One region of the Agrobacterium sp. 20P9.1.2 genome, then DNA from elsewhere that is predicted to be linked to it. Evidence: predicted binding sites of a transcription regulator. Region 1 holds the regulator's gene; each other region holds the start of a gene.
The links. Region 1 encodes PhoB, which activates phosphate uptake and scavenging genes when phosphate is short. Its sites were predicted from a motif close to TGTCATNNANCTGTCAT; they were not measured.

Region 1 (5,516 bases):
CGGCCACGCCCGCACCGAAATCCAGATATCGCTCGCCGCTCTCGGTGACGAGCCAAACGCCCTCTCCTCGCTCGAAGCGCAACGGGGCTCTGGAAAACGTATCGAACAATGATCCGCTTTGGGGCGCGGCGTCGGCCATGGCTGCATCACTCCCTGCGCAAAGGCGCTGTCAATAGGGCTTACCGGTTGCTCCGTGCCTGAAAATCAAAAATGCCGCCTCGCGGCGGCTTCGGGTATTTCCTGTCGTGCGAGCGCACTATTGTCACTTCATTCTGGGATGTCAACAAATGTCCGCATTGTCAGGCATTCTCAAGCCTTGGTAGAGCGGTTTTACTGACCTACAAAGTGTTGCTTTTCTGACTCACGAACGCAGCAAGTTGGGGAAAACCGGAAAATCGATTCCAGATGATTCTCCCGACTCTTGTCACGGAGTCGGCCTACGATTAGGTTAACTCTCAATTACTAGACTGCAAGCGGCGGACCTAGTCACCTACAATCTGGCGGATATTCTGCGCGTGGTTCGCTCCACGGCATCGTAGAAGGATTCTGCCTGCGCGACCAGCGGAGAAGCAGTATGAACTGGACGGATGAACGAGTCGAGAAACTCAAAAGACTGTGGTCCGAAGGGCTGAGCGCCAGCCAGATCGCAGCCCAGCTCGGCGGCGTCAGCCGTAACGCCGTCATCGGCAAGGTCCACCGTTTGAACCTGCCAGGCCGTGCAAAGGCCGGTGGCACGGTTGCAACCTCACGCCCCGCCGCCAAGCGCCCTGCAGCCCCTACGGCACCCCGCGCAACCAACTTTCCAGCCCGCCCGGCAACAGCACGCCCGGCGCCCCGCACGGTTGGCGCCACCGCGCTGAAGGACGATCTGGACATCGATACGGCACAGGTTCTGGAATATGTTCCCGTCAACAATGCCTCGTTGCCAACATCTCTGCGCCTGACGCTGACGGAACTGACCGAGCGCACCTGCAAGTGGCCAGTCGGTGACCCGCTGAAGGACGACTTCCATTTCTGCGGCTGCGAAGCTTCCGAGTCCTCGCCTTACTGCAAGTTCCACGCGAAGATGGCTTACCAGCCAGTAAGCGAACGCCGTCGCGCTTAAGGGCAGCAGACATATTGCAAGAGATAAAAAAGCGGGTCCATTGGCCCGCTTTTTTCATGCCTACGATCAAAAGAGGAAGTCAGAGCCAACGATCGATGGGATCGACAAACGTCAACTAAGGCGCCGACACCTGCCCATCGCTTTGATAGGCCGAAATTTCACGCCAGTTGCGCACGCGGCCAAAAGCGATGAAGCTTGCTCTATCTTTCTCGGGATATTGGGCGTGGCTTTTATAGCCTTATAGCGCCATATGCTCTTACAAACTGCTGAGCTATGCCTGCTTGCAATGACACAAGACTTCCATGAAACGGAAGTCTTGTGACCGGATTTCACCTATGTGGGAAAAGCAGTTCTGCAGAACGTTCAGGACGGCTCCGCGGGCGCACTGGATGCGCAGAGATGCCGGGCACCTCTGATTGGCGGCGTAACCGCCAATGTTTCCGCAAGCACGAATGACAACAGGTCCATCCCGCCAGACCGCAGCCCTTCATTCGAATGGCTGCTGGATCATGGCAGATAGCTTTAACCCTGGCGGGCCTTGCGGTTGGCGTAGCGACGGTCGCGCTCGGCCTTGCGGGCGGCCTCATCTTCGATGACGCGGGCGACGCGGTTTTTATCGGCCAGCTTGCGGGCGTCTTCTTCGGCAGTCGCAGCGGCTTCAAGCTCGGCTTCATGCGCCAGCCGTTCCGCTTCGAGGCGGCTCTGCTCTTCGCGCTTCTGCTGCTCGCGCTCGGCACGACGCGCTTCGCGGGCTTCCGCCACGGCGATGCGTTCTGCCTGCTTGGCTTCCCGGTTGGGTTCGGCGGCTTCCTTGGCGGCCTTATAGGCCTGCAGAAGGGCAGCCTTGGCCTCAGCAGCGGCGCTGCGGCGGTCAGTCAGTTCACTGTTTTTAACGTTTTTGTTGTTTCTCAAGTCTCTATTCCAGTTGAGGTGCCGTACCCATCAGGGTCAGGATTTCTTAGCACGCTTTGCGGGTGTCTTGGCAGGTGCCAGGCTGTCTTGCAGTTCCTTGGCAAGGCGCGCTTCACGCAGGCGCTGCGTCTTTTCATCACGCGCCTGGGCAATCGAATTGAGTTCGTCAACCGCATGGCCGCGTGCAAAGAACTGCGACTGCGTTTCACCGAATGCGATTTCCGCCTGCTGGCGAGATTTGCTGTGTGTTTCAGACATGGAATTTCCTTCCTGTCGCATCAGCCGAAATCGGGATCGATTTCCAAAAACGCCGCTGCGGGGTGGATAGAGTGGCCCGGAGCGTTTGCGCCCATGGGCGCCTTGTCCGAAGCCTGTACCGCCGGGCGGCACAAAAAAAGGCCAGGCAACGTGCCTGACCTCGCTTGGTCTCATGCTTTCGACAGTGCCAGTACATCCGTGGTCAAAGGAAAGCGGAGTCCGTATTAAGCAGCCTGGAGATTGCAGGCCGACATTTTGCCCGACTTGTTGTCGCGCTCAAGGTCGTAGCTCAGCTTCTGGCCTTCAACGATTTCGCGCATACCTGCACGCTCTACAGCGGAGATGTGTACGAATGCGTCTGTGCCGCCGTTGTCTGGCTGAATGAAGCCGAAGCCCTTGGTGGAGTTAAACCATTTTACTGTGCCTGTGGTCATAATGAACCCTTTCAAAGCATAAGTTATAGATCACAGAACTGACGCCCTGTGTGCGAGTATAGCGATTTTTTTGAAGGAAAGGGTTAGTTCAAAACGCGGTGCTAATCGCGCGGCAACCAAAGCTCAGCAAGCAAAATATCGATAAACCAGTGATAGAGGGTTATGACCGGATAGTCAAACTTTAAATTTCAGATCATTGAAATGAGCGTTTATCTTGCAACGCAGCAGCCTCTTCAGAAATATAATAATCCGTGCTGGATTTTCAATTTTGAAAATTTACCTGCCCTTTGTTTTTACTCAGGAAAACTGCGCGGCAAGCGGATATCCCCGCCTCCCCTTTCCATCCGCAACTTCTGGCGCAAACCAGTTCAAAGGGGTCAAAAATATATCTTCGTGACCGGCTGGAGATGGCTCCCCTTCTCGTACACATTCCTGCCTAAGCTGCGCAAAAATACAAAACGCGCGCCGTTGACCCGGTGAGGCAACAGCGCGCATTGTGCGAAAGATCAGTGATGGAGCCGCCCGTCAGGCTTCCATAGAATAGCCAGCGCCGCGAACGGTGCGGATCACATCCTGCATGTTGGAGAAGTTCAGAGCCTTGCGCAGACGACCGACATGAACATCGACCGTGCGTTCGTCCACATAGATATCGTGACCCCAGACGCCGTCGAGAAGTTGCGAGCGGGAGAAGACGCGGCCGGGAGAGACCATCAGGAACTCCAGCAGGCGGAATTCGGTTGGTCCGAGGCGCACTTCGCGGGTCTTGCGGTGAACACGATGCGTTTCGCGATCCAGCTCGATGTCACCGCATTTCAGGACAGACGACAGAACTTCCGGGCGGGCGCGACGCAGCATGGCTTTGACGCGCGCCATCAGTTCCGGCGTGGAGAAGGGCTTGACCACATAGTCGTCTGCGCCCGTGGCCAGTCCGCGCACGCGCTCGCTTTCCTCACCGCGTGCCGTCAACATGATGATCGGCAGGCGTTCGGTCTCGGGGCGCATTCTCAGGCGACGGCACAATTCGATGCCGGAAACGCCCGGCAGCATCCAGTCCAGGATCAGCAGATCCGGCGTCCGCTCCTGCAGGCGGATTTCCGCCTCGTCGCCACGGGGAATGGTGTCGACATCGTAACCTTCGGATTCCAGATTGTAACGAAGAAGAACACTCAAAGCCTCTTCATCTTCGACAACTGCGATTTTCGGCACCATAGGCTTGGGACTCCGCCAGTCTTACCAGAGCGCCATGCGTTCATTTGGACGCATCACGGACGCTCTGGCCTGTTGATCTACACATCGGCATTCCGAAGATCGTTTCCGATCCAAAGTGCCGATGCTGTAAAACTTACTCGGTTACTGCACCGAGCGTGTTGGAACTATCGTCCTTCGGACGCTCGCCTTCCGGCTGGCTGCCGGTGGCCATGTAGTAGATGGTTTCTGCGATATTGGTCGCATGGTCGCCAACGCGCTCGATGTTCTTTGCGCAGAACAGCAGATGCGTGCAGGTGGTGATGTTACGCGGATCTTCCATCATGTAGGTCAACAGCTCGCGGAACAGCGAGGTGTACATGGCGTCGATCTCTTCGTCGCGCTCGCGGATGGCCTGCGCCTTTTCTACGGAACGTGTGGAATAGACGTCCAGCACTTCCTTCAGCTGCACCAGTGCCAGTTCCGACAGATGCTCGAGACCACGGGCCAGCTTGCGCGGAACGCCCGTGCCAGCAACGGCAATGACGCGCTTGGCGGTGTTCTTGCCAAGGTCGCCTACGCGCTCCAGATCGGCGGCAATGCGCAGCGAACCGATGATTTCGCGAAGGTCGGCCGCCATAGGCTGACGCTTGGCGATGGTGACGATGGCCTTGTCGCCGATCTCGCGCTCGGCGTGATCGAGGATCGTATCATCAGAGATGACCTTCTGGGCCAGCGCTGCATCGGAATTGACCAGCGCCCGCACCGCATCAGCGCACATCTGTTCAGCCAGACCACCCATTTCGGCGATGCGGCGGGTGAGGAACTTCAGTTCATCATCATAGGCGGACATAATATGGGAATGTGTCGACATGTTCGAAGTCTCCAGTTTCGATGCACTGGCCCGCAAGCCCAGTTGGGCTCAAGCGGTGCCATGCGAAGGGTTTGAACCAGCGTCAGATCAGCCGAAGCGACCCATGATATAGTCCTGCGTGCGCTGGTCATCCGGGTTGGTGAACATCTTATCGGTGTCGTTTTCTTCCACCAGATGGCCCAGATGGAACATGGCGGTTCGCTGCGACACGCGGGCTGCCTGCTGCATGGAGTGGGTAACGATGACGATGGTGTAATTGGCGCGCAGCTCGTGGATCAGTTCTTCGACTTTGGCGGTTGCAATCGGGTCCAGCGCCGAGCAGGGCTCATCCATGAGGATGACTTCTGGAGAAACCGCAATGGCGCGGGCGATGCACAGACGCTGCTGCTGACCGCCGGACAGGCCGGTGCCGGATTCGTGCAGACGATCCTTGGCTTCGTTCCACAGACCGGCCTTCTGAAGGCTGGACTCGACGATCTGATCCATATCCGCCTTGTTGCGGGCCAGACCATGGATGCGGGGACCGTAGGCGATGTTTTCGTAGATCGTCTTCGGGAAAGGGTTCGGCTTCTGGAACACCATGCCGACGCGGGCGCGCAGTTCCACCACGTCGATCGTCTGATCGTATATATCGTCTTCATCGAGCGTGATCTTGCCGGTAACGCGGCAACTGTCGATGGTGTCGTTCATGCGGTTCAGCGTGCGCAGGAAAGTGGACTTGCCACAGCCAGACGGTCCGATGAGCGCC
Region 2 (5,516 bases), on a different contig from region 1:
CCGCATTGCCGCCGCCAACAATCAGCTTGGGTGAAAAATTCTCCACGGCTTCGGAAAGCGCCTCGGCATTGCCGACGACGTGCAGGCCATCTGCCTTGGAACGGCTTGCAGCACGGCTGTCGCCTGCCACCAGCGCTGCAGCACCGGCTTCCTGAACGATCGGAACTAGCGTCTCGACCAGTTTCTGGAAAGCGCCATCATCCAGCCCATATTGCGGAATGATGACGGAGGCGACGTCGCCGCCGCGCAGCGCATCTTCCAGAGTCTTGGCCTGATTTGCAGCATCGTCGTTTGCTGGAACGATCAGAACGAGGCGGCAGCGATCTTCAGGTGCACTCATCGAATTATCCATTTTCCGCAGAGAGGACGCTTCGCGCGCAATCTGCACTCGTTTTCATGTTCTAATTCCGATAGACCGGACAGGCGAAAGGATCAACTGTCCATCCATGCTGACTGATTTCCATTTCTTTCTCGTCGCCATTCCCGCAGTCATCCTCGTCGGCCTTTCCAAGGGCGGGCTGGGCGGCGCTTTGGCATTGATGGGCGTGCCTTTGATGGCGCTCGCCGTGCCGCCGGTACAGGCCGCCGCGATCTTTCTGCCCATTCTGGTGGTGATGGATATTGTGGCGCTGATTGCCTGGCGCAAATATAACCATCGCCAGACCCTGCTGATCATGCTTCCCGGCGCCATTGCCGGAATAACGCTGGGCTGGGCGATGTCGAGCATGATTTCGCCGGATGCGATGCGCCTCGTTGTGGCAAGCGTGACGATCATTTTCGTCCTGCGCTATTTCTACGAGGCCTTCAAAACCGCTCGCGGCGCACAGGAAACACCCGCGAAAGGACAACGTCCGGTCCTGGCCACCATCTGGTCCAGTCTTTCGGGTTACGCAAGCTTCGTGGCCCATGCGGGTGGCCCGCCCTTCCAGATTTACGTGCTGCCGCTAAAACTGGACCCGAAGGTCTATACCGGCATGAGCGTTCGCTTTTTCGCGATCATGAACGCCATCAAACTCATACCCTATTTCGCCCTTGGCGCGCTGGACGCGACCAATCTGACAACATCCGCCATGCTGTTGCCGGTGGCCATGATTGCGACCTTTGCCGGGGCAAAAGTCGTGAAATACATGAAACCAGCCGTGTTCTACCCGCTGATGTACGCCATGGCCTTCATGGCGGCGCTGAAACTTTTATGGGACGGACTGCCAATCTGAGACCCGTAATCCCTAGACATCAAAAGGCCCTGATCGCGAGAGCAACCAGGGCCGAATTTTCAAGCCGCTTCAATCGTGAAGCTGGCAGACATTTTGTCAATTAATGCCTTGTCGAGGCCTGTAGCCTCTGCATCTCATCCTTCAGGCGCAGTTTTTTGCGTTTCAAGTCCACAATCTGCTGATCATCTGAGGAGGGGGAAGCAAGAATATCTTCGAGCTCCTCCTCAAGAGCACCGTGTTTCTTTTCGAGCGATGCAATATGAGCCTGAATGGTCATGCGGCACGTCCTTCCTTGTTGAACCTACCTCCAGCGCTCCATCGCTGGAGTTTCAGGTTTACGACGGCAATGTGACATGGAACGCCGCGATTGTCGAAGGAGGAATCAAGGCAATAGTTGGGCAAAATGGTCGCAAGGGAAACTTCCCGTTACCGTGATTTGGTGGTACAGGCACGAAGACCGACAACAAAATGGCCGGATAGCGGTCCGGTTGTATCATATGGGGATAGAGAGATGCCCGATCAGGACCATGCTGATGTTCGGCTTGCGCTGGCAAGACTGCGGCAAGAGCACGAAGACTACGATGCGGCAATCAATGCGATGATCCAGACCAACTGCGAAGCATTGCGCATTCAACGCATGAAAAAGAAAAAGCTGGTCATCAAGGACAAGATGACCCAGATCGAAGACCAGATCATCCCCGATATCATTGCCTGAGACGGAGAGACCGTTGAGCACAGAGACACCGCCCGTCGCCATCATCATGGGAAGCCAGTCCGACTGGGAAACCATGAAAAACGCCGCCGATACGCTGGACGCGCTTGATGTGGAATATGAAGCGCGCATCATTTCCGCCCACCGCACACCAGAGCGGATGTTCAGCTTTGCCAGCGGTGCACGCGACGAAGGCTTCAAGGTCATCATCGCGGGTGCCGGTGGTGCGGCCCACCTTCCGGGCATGACGGCGGCGCTGACGCCACTGCCGGTGTTCGGTGTTCCCGTGCAATCCAAAACCATGTCCGGGCAGGACAGTCTCTATTCCATCGTGCAGATGCCCGCCGGCATTCCCGTTGGCACGCTTGCCATCGGCAGAGCCGGTGCAATCAACGCAGCCCTTCTGGCCGCTGCGGTTCTGGCGCTCTCTGACGAAGATCTGGCCGACCGGCTGGATGAATATCGCGCCCGCCAGACGGCGGCCATTGCCGAATACCCCATGGACACCCCGCAATGAAGTCTGGAACCATCGGCATTATCGGTGGCGGCCAGCTTGGCCGCATGCTGGCCATGGCGGCTGCCCGCCTCAACTTCCGCACCATCGTTCTGGAGCCACAGGCCGACTGTCCGGCATCGCAGGTCTGCAACCGCCAGATCGTTGCTGCCTATGACGACGAAAAAGCGCTGGCGGAACTCGCAAGCGTTTGCGATGTCGTAACCTATGAATTCGAGAACGTGCCCGTCGTCGCCGCGCAGACGCTGGCCGCTTCCGTTCCCGTCTATCCACCGGCACAGGCCTTGAATGCCTCGCAGGACCGGTTGACGGAAAAGCGGTTCCTCAATGATTGCGGCATTCCCACCGCCGATTTCCGTCAGGTGGACGATCAGGCCGGGCTGGAAGCAGCGCTTTCCGATTTTGGCGGCAAGGGCGTGCTGAAGACCCGCCGCATGGGATATGATGGCAAGGGCCAGCGCGTGTTCAAGGGCGGCGAAGACCTGACCGGTGCATTCGACGCGCTGGGCGGCGTGCCGCTGATCCTCGAAAGCTTCGTGGCCTTCGAGCGTGAAGTCTCCATCATTGCCGCACGTTTTCAGGACGGCACTGTCACCTGCTACGACCCGGCGGAAAACGTGCATCTAGGCGGCATTCTACACACGTCCACTGTCCCGGCACAGCTTTCAGAGCAGGCAACGTCGGTGGCCACGGAATCAGCTGAAAAGCTGTTGGCCGCGCTGGATTATGTCGGTGTCGTCGGCATCGAGTTCTTCGTCCTGCCGGATGGATTGCTGGTGGCCAACGAGATGGCGCCGCGCGTGCACAATACCGGGCACTGGACGGAAGCCGCCTGTGTGGTTTCGCAGTTTGAGCAGCATATTCGCGCCGTGGCCGGGCTTTCACCCGGCGCAACCCATCGTCATTCCGATTGCGTCATGACCAATCTGATCGGTGACGACATAAATGACGTGCCGCAATGGCTTTCGAAAATTGATTGCCTCGTGCATCTCTACGGCAAGACCGAAGCGCGTGCGGGCCGCAAGATGGGCCACGTCACACAGCTGACGAACCCCGGAAAACCAAGTCTTTCCCGGCAAAAGACTCCTTGACGTGTTGACAGGCAAAGACTGACGAGGTATTTGCCTGCCAACCGAAAAAGGCGCGCCCTCGTAGCGCGCTTTTGATTGTTTAGCTACGCGTGGCAAAAGACGTCGCGCCAAACTGCGGACCAGAAAAATGAAGATCAAGAACTCGCTCAAAGCGCTTAAGGCCCGTCACCGCGATAACCGTCTGGTTCGCCGCAAGGGCCGCGTCTACATCATCAACAAGCTGAACCCACGCTTCAAGGCTCGTCAGGGCTGATCGTGGATCGCAAGGCGTTCCGTCTGCTAAAGGCGGATCACATTGTTGATAGCATACAGAATTTGATTCCATAATTGGCGCAGGCGGATTACTCTATTCGCATGCGCCAATTTCATTTCCACGCCCTTTTCGCTGCCGTGCTTGGCCTGACCGCCTTGACCTCCGCCGGTTTTTCTCCGCTTCACGCCGCAGAGCCCGTGACGGAAACCAAAGCTGGTAACAGCGCGGCACAGCCGCAAGCGATCCCCGGTGATTCTGTCGGCAACCTGTTTGCCAATCTGAAGAAAGAGCGTGACGCCCAGAAAGCGCGCGTGATCGCCAACGAAATCGTCGGCGAATGGAATGATTCCGGCAGTGCCACCATCAATCTTTTGATGAAGTGGTCCGAAGAGGCCGCCGACGAGAAACGTAAGGCCGCAGCTTACGATTTTCTCGATCAGGCGATTCTGCTCGATCCGGACTACGCCCAGGCCTGGTATCGTCGCGCGCTCGTCCATTTTGCCGATGGCGACACCCGCAAGGCCATGTCGGACCTCAACCAGACTCTGGAAAAAGAGCCGCGCTATTTCCCGGCGCTGGCAAGCCTAGCCAATATTCTCGAAAGCACGGAGCGCAACGAACTGGCGCTGAAAGTCTGGGAGCAATATCTGGCGCTCTACCCGGCAGATAAGGAAGCGCAGAAGGAAGCCAGCGACCTTTCAGAAAAGCTCGCCGGAACACGCAGCTAACCTGTAGTGATGAGTGGCGGTTACGCCACGCCGATGCGCAATAGATCGTGGAAATGCACGAGGCCGATAGGGCGGTTGTCTTCATCCACCACGATCAGTGCACCGATGTGATGCTTTTCAAGCGTCGCCAGGGCTGCCGTTGCCAGCACGCTTTTCGCCACCGTCTTCGGCTTCGTGGTCATGATGTCATCGACAACCAATTCAGAGAGATTGCGCGTCAGATTACGCGCCATATCACCCTCGGTGACGATGCCGCAGAGACGCCCGTCATCATCCAGCACCGCAACGCAGCCGAAATGTTTGCGCGCCAGAACGCCGATGGCTTCCTGCATGGAGGTGCCCTTTGGCACCAGCGGCAGACGCTCACCCGTGTGCATGATATCGCCAACCAGCGCAAGGCTCGCACCCAGCTTGCCGCCGGGATGGAACACGCGGAAATCACCGGCGGTAAAACTGCGCGCTTCAAGCAGCGCAATCGCCAGTGCATCGCCAAGAGCCAGCTGCATCATGGTCGATGTCGTCGGAGCCAGACCATGCGGGCAGGCTTCCTGCTCATCCGGCACCAGCAGAACGATATCCGATGACTTGGCAAGCGAGCCCTGCTCGGCGCAGGTCAGCGCAATCAGCGGAATGGAAAAACGGCGCGTATAATTGATGATGCTGCGAAGCTCGGCACTTTCACCACCCTTGGAGATGGCCAGCACCACATCATTGCCGCCGATCATGCCCAGATCGCCATGATTGGCTTCCGCCGCATGCACGAAAAAGGCAGGCGTTCCTGTCGATGCAAAGGTGGCGGCGAGCTTGGAGCCGATATGCCCGCTTTTGCCGACACCGGTAATGATCAGCCGGCCATCGGACTTGCCGATGACATCAATTGCCTTGCAAAAATCATCGCCCAGCGTGCCCATCAGCGCTTTTTCCAGCGCGATCAGACCGTTTTTTTCGATGGAAACGGTCCGCAAAGCGGATTCGATGGCGTGGTTTTCAACCAGTGTGACAGC
Region 3 (5,516 bases), on a different contig from region 1:
GGCTGAGCCGGAAGAAGATACGGTCGAGATCGAAGCTCTGTCGCGTTCTGTCGTGTCCGAGTTCGAAAGCTATGTGAAGCTCAACAAAAAGATTTCGCCTGAGGTGGTTGGTGCCGCCGGTCAGATCGACGACTATTCCAAACTCGCCGATACTGTCGCATCGCACCTGTCCATCAAGATCACCGAGAAGCAGGAAATGCTGGAAACGGTGAGCGTGAAGCAGCGTCTTGAAAAGGCGCTCGGCTTCATGGAAGGCGAGATTTCCGTTCTTCAGGTCGAAAAGCGTATCCGCTCGCGCGTCAAGCGCCAGATGGAGAAGACCCAGCGCGAATATTACCTGAACGAGCAGATGAAGGCGATCCAGAAGGAACTCGGTGACGGCGAGGATGGCCGTGACGAGATGGCCGAGCTGGAAGAACGCGTTGCCAAGACCAAGCTCTCCAAGGAGGCCCGCGAAAAGGCGGAAGCTGAAATGAAGAAGCTGCGCCAGATGAGCCCGATGTCTGCGGAAGCAACCGTCGTGCGCAACTATCTGGATTGGCTGATCGGTCTGCCTTGGGGCAAGAAGTCCAAGATCAAGACGGACCTCAACGCTGCCGAAACCGTTCTCGAGCAGGACCATTTCGGTCTCGACAAGGTCAAGGAACGCATCGTCGAGTATCTGGCCGTACAGGCCCGTGCGACGAAAATCCGTGGCCCGATCCTGTGCCTCGTGGGTCCGCCAGGCGTTGGTAAGACATCGCTTGCGAAGTCCATCGCTAAGGCAACTGGCCGTGAATATGTCCGCATGGCGCTGGGTGGCGTTCGTGACGAAGCGGAAATCCGTGGTCACCGTCGTACCTATATCGGCTCCATGCCGGGCAAGATCGTCCAGTCGATGAAGAAGGCAAAGAAGGCAAATCCGCTCTTCCTGCTCGATGAAATCGACAAGATGGGACAGGATTTCCGTGGCGATCCATCGTCCGCTCTGCTGGAGGTACTGGATCCGGAACAGAACTCCACATTCATGGACCACTATCTCGAAGTGGAATATGACCTGTCGGACGTGATGTTCGTCACCACAGCCAATACGCTGAACATTCCAGGTCCATTGATGGACCGTATGGAAGTCATCCGTATTGCTGGTTACACGGAAGACGAAAAGCGCGAAATCGCCAAGCGTCACCTGCTGCCCAAGGCAATCAAGGAACATGCGCTGCGCCCGGAGGAATTCTCCGTCAGCGACGACGCCCTGATGGCCATCAGCCAGCAGTACACGCGTGAAGCCGGCGTTCGTAACTTCGAGCGTGAATTAATGAAGCTGGCACGTAAGGCCGTGACCGAGATCATCAAGGGCAAGTCCACGTCGGTTGTCGTCACGGCTGCCAACATTGAGGACTATCTCGGCGTTCCACGGTATCGCCATGGCGAAGCCGAGCGTGAAGATCAGGTCGGCGTCGTTACAGGTCTTGCTTGGACCGAAGTGGGCGGCGAGCTTCTGACGATCGAAGGCGTCTTGATGCCGGGCAAGGGTCGTATGACCGTGACCGGTAACCTGAAGGAAGTGATGAAGGAATCCATTTCGGCAGCGGCATCCTATGTCCGCTCGCGCGCGGTTGATTTCGGCATCGAGCCTCCACGTTTCGACAAGTCGGACATTCACGTTCACGTACCGGAAGGTGCGACACCGAAGGATGGTCCTTCCGCCGGTGTGGCCATGGCAACCGCCATCGTGTCGATCATGACCGGTATTGCCGTGGACAAGAACGTCGCGATGACGGGCGAAATCACGCTTCGCGGTCGCGTCCTGCCGATTGGTGGCCTGAAGGAAAAGCTGCTGGCGGCTCTTCGCGGCGGTATCAAGAAGGTGTTGATCCCGGAAGAAAACGCCAAGGACTTGGCGGATATCCCTGACAACGTCAAAAACGAGATGGAAATCATCCCGGTTGCCCGCATGGGTGAGGTTCTGCAGCATGCGCTGGTGCGTATGCCTGAGCCCATCGAGTGGGATGGCAGCATCGAGACGCCAGTCATTGCAACTGTTGAAGGCGTGGATGACGGTAGCCAGACAATCGCACATTGATAAGCGATCGTCGGCGTTGGTGCTAAATTAGCACAAAATCGTTGAAAGGCTGGCAGAAATGCCAGCCTTTTTTGTGAAAAGAACGCGAGACCCCTTGTTTTTCAGGCCATTCCAGCGCTTTTGGGTGGCGGTGCGCGAATAGATAAGTATTCTGCGCCGATCCAATTTGAGTCGTTTCATACCATTGAAAGGGGTGGAAACATGAACAAGAACGAGCTCGTTTCTGCAGTTGCCGAAAAGGCTGGTCTCACCAAGGCTGATGCCGCTTCTGCCGTCGACGCAGTATTCGAAACCGTCCAGAGCGAATTGAAGGCCGGTGGCGACATCCGTCTCGCTGGCTTCGGCAGCTTCACCGTAAGCCGTCGTGAAGCCTCCAAGGGCCGTAACCCATCCACGGGTGCAGAAGTCGATATTCCGGCTCGCAACGTTCCAAAGTTCTCCGCAGGCAAGGGCCTGAAGGACGCTGTTAACTCCTAAGTTTTCCTGAGCTGTTTGCGCCTGCGGCGTGCGAACAGTGCTCAGATATACGAGGAATGATTTTGGCTCTTTGCGCAGTTTTGCGAAATGACGCCATCGAAATGCAGAGAGCCCGGCCTTGAGCCGGGCTTTTTGTTTATCAGCACCTTCTCATTGTCATTTCCCTGTCACGTCCATGTCGCAAAAGCCCAGTCATGCATTTTTCCAGTGCACTGAAGGGGACATCATGACATTTCGTTTTTCGAGTGCTGCGCTGACCGCGGCGCTTTTTGCTTCTGCCGCATTTCCAGTCGCCGCCGAGCAGGTTTTCAACCGCATCTCATCGTTTCCTGTCGCTCTGAACCTTCCTTCCGACAAGGAAGAGAAGACGATCACGTCGGCGGAAATCGTCACGGCTAGTGAAGACGGCAATACGCTGATCTATTCCGACAGCCCGCTGGGCGGCATCGGCTTTGTCGACATCAAGGATGCCAAGGCACCAAAGGCGCTCGGCGCTTTGATGATGGATGGCGAGCCGACATCGGTTGCTGTGTCCGGCACCAAGGTTCTGGCTGGTGTCAACACGTCCGAAAGCTACGTCAAGCCAGCTGGCAAGCTGGTGACAGTCGATATCGCCACCCGCAAGATCGAAGCCAGCTGCGACCTCGGCGGCCAGCCGGATTCTGTTGCGGTTTCCCCGGACAAGAGCTTCGTGGCCATCGCCATCGAAAACGAGCGTGATGAAGAGGTCAATGACGGCGCGCTGCCGCAGATGCCTGCCGGCTTCCTCGTCACCATCGGTCTCAAGAATGGCGCACCGGATTGCTCGGCGCTGAAGAAGATCGATGTCACCGGTCTTGCTGAAATTTCACCGGAAGATCCAGAGCCTGAATTCGTTTCCATCAATGCCAATGGTGAAATTGCCCTGACGCTTCAGGAAAACAACCATATCGTCATCGTTGATGGCAAAAGCGGCAAGGTCACGAGCCACTTTTCCGCAGGCACTGTCGATCTGAAGGGCATCGACACCAAGACCGATGGCCAGCTGAAGTTCACCGACAGCCAGGACGCCCGCAAGCGCGAGCCGGATGCCGTGAAGTGGCTGGACAATGACCGTATCGTCATCGCCAATGAAGGCGACTGGCAGGGCGGTTCGCGCAGCTTTACCATTTTCGACAAGACCGGCAAGCTGCTTTACGAAGCTGGCTCTTCCTTCGAACATGCTGTTGCGGCCATCGGCCACTATCCTGAAAAGCGCTCCAAGGCCAAGGGCATCGAGCCTGAAGGTCTGGAAGCAGCAACATTCGGCAACGACAAGTATTTCTTCGTTCTGGCCGAACGCGCATCTGTCGTTGGCGTCTACAAGGACACGGGCGCAGAGCCGCAGCTGACGCAAATCCTCCCATCGGGGATTTCGCCTGAAGGTGCAGTCGCCATTCCATCGCGCAACCTGCTGGTCACCGCCAACGAAGCCGATCTGGTTGAAGATGGTGCAGCCCGTTCGCATGTCATGATCTATGAGCGCTCGGAAGGGCAGGCCGCCTATCCGCAGCTTACCTCCGCCACGGTCGATGGCGCACCGATTGGTTGGGGCGCTCTGTCCGGCCTCACGGCTGATGCGGAAAAGGACGGCATTCTCTACGCGATCTCCGACTCCGTCTACGGCAACCAACCTTCGATCTACACCATCGACGCAAACAAGAAGCCAGCGGTCATCACCAGCGTTCTGCGCGTAAAGCGTGACGGTCTGGCAGCGCAGAAGCTGGATATGGAAGGCATCACGCTGGACGGTAAGGGCGGCTTCTGGGTCGCATCCGAAGGCAACAGCGAAAAGCTCGTTCCGCACGCGCTCTACAACGTCAATGCCAAGGGTGAAATCAAGGCCGAAATCGCACTTCCAAAAGAACTGCTGGAAGGCGAAACCCGCTTCGGCTTCGAAGGCGTAACCATGATCGGCAAGGGCGATGACGCTACACTGTGGATGGCTGTTCAGCGCGAATGGGGCAAGGCTGAAAAGGGCAAGGTAAAGCTCGTCTCTTACAACCTGAAGTCCAAGGAGTGGGGTGCTGTGCATTATCCGCTGGATAAGGCAGATGACGGCTGGGTCGGCTTGTCCGAAATCACCGCCCATGGCGACAATGTCTATATCGTCGAGCGCGACAACCAGATCGGCGACAAGGCAAAGATCAAGAAGCTCTACAGCGTCGCCATCGCCGACCTGAAGCCCGGCAAGATCGGCGGCGAACTGCCGCTCGTCAAGAAAACGGAAGTCCACGACTTCCTGCCAGACCTCAAGGCTCAGACGAACGGCTACGTCGTCGACAAGCTGGAAGGCTTCACTTTCGACAAGTCCGGCAAGGCCTTTGCGGTAACGGACAATGACGGCGTGGACGACTCCTCGGGCGAGACACTGTTCTTCCCGGTTGATCTGAAGGGCACGAACTAAGCGGCAAGCTAGAGGCCGGGGTGTTTACATCTCGGTATCTGAAACATTGATTCTGAAGCGCTCGCAGCCGTCAGGTTGCGAGCGTTTTTTCTATTGCATCAAATATTTTCAGCAAGCATCTTGGCCGCGATTGCAGCATCAGTGACATTTGCAATCGCTGCATTGGAGTTCGTAGATGCTGAAGCTTGACCACCTCACAGTCATCGCCCCGACCTTGAGCGAAGGGGTTTCGCATGTCGAAAATTGCCTTAGTATCAGCGTGCCCTTCGGGACACGCCATGAGTACATGGGCACACACAATCATCGTCTTCAGCTCGGAAATTCCGTCTATCTCGAGATCGTGGCTCTCGATCCGGATGGCAAAACGCCTCATCGTCCGCGCTGGTTCGGTCTGGACGATCAGGAGAAGGTCAGAGCCGACTGGACCGAAGGGCGTCGTTTGCGAGGGGTGGGTTGCCAACACGGATGCGATCGATCGTCTCGTTGCGCTGCATGGCGCAGTTCTGGGCGAAAAGGTCTTGCTGCCAGATGATGATCCGACTTTCGACTTCG

Region 2: a site for PhoB is predicted at 1,552-1,568, ahead of AC27VJ_RS13965 (YdcH family protein). Genes of this name have one in related genera too.
Region 3: a site for PhoB is predicted at 2,694-2,710, ahead of AC27VJ_RS19465 (esterase-like activity of phytase family protein). Genes of this name have one in related genera too.

The regions. Positions count from the first base shown of each region.
Region 1 is NZ_JBYOKI010000001.1:367,763-373,278, reverse strand. It holds gene AC27VJ_RS01850 (aspartate aminotransferase family protein) at 1-139, opposite strand, end outside; gene AC27VJ_RS01845 (GcrA family cell cycle regulator) at 575-1,105, shown strand; gene AC27VJ_RS01840 (DUF6481 family protein) at 1,628-2,017, opposite strand; gene AC27VJ_RS01835 (hypothetical protein) at 2,054-2,275, opposite strand; gene AC27VJ_RS01830 (cold-shock protein) at 2,500-2,709, opposite strand; gene AC27VJ_RS01825 (hypothetical protein) at 2,911-3,189, shown strand; gene phoB (phosphate regulon transcriptional regulator PhoB) at 3,235-3,918, opposite strand; gene phoU (phosphate signaling complex protein PhoU) at 4,052-4,768, opposite strand; gene pstB (phosphate ABC transporter ATP-binding protein PstB) at 4,856-5,516, opposite strand, start outside.
Region 2 is NZ_JBYOKI010000004.1:273,424-278,939, reverse strand. It holds gene AC27VJ_RS13975 (thiamine phosphate synthase) at 1-340, opposite strand, end outside; gene AC27VJ_RS13970 (sulfite exporter TauE/SafE family protein) at 447-1,214, shown strand; gene AC27VJ_RS13965 (YdcH family protein) at 1,315-1,491, opposite strand; gene AC27VJ_RS13960 (YdcH family protein) at 1,726-1,929, shown strand; gene purE (5-(carboxyamino)imidazole ribonucleotide mutase) at 1,976-2,443, shown strand; gene AC27VJ_RS13950 (5-(carboxyamino)imidazole ribonucleotide synthase) at 2,440-3,531, shown strand; gene ykgO (type B 50S ribosomal protein L36) at 3,659-3,784, shown strand; gene AC27VJ_RS13940 (tetratricopeptide repeat protein) at 3,886-4,512, shown strand; gene AC27VJ_RS13935 (KpsF/GutQ family sugar-phosphate isomerase) at 4,533-5,516, opposite strand, start outside.
Region 3 is NZ_JBYOKI010000007.1:210,685-216,200, reverse strand. It holds gene lon (endopeptidase La) at 1-2,062, shown strand, start outside; gene hupB (DNA-binding protein HupB) at 2,246-2,539, shown strand; gene AC27VJ_RS19465 (esterase-like activity of phytase family protein) at 2,766-4,964, shown strand; partial or broken gene AC27VJ_RS19460 (VOC family protein) at 5,140-5,516, shown strand, end outside.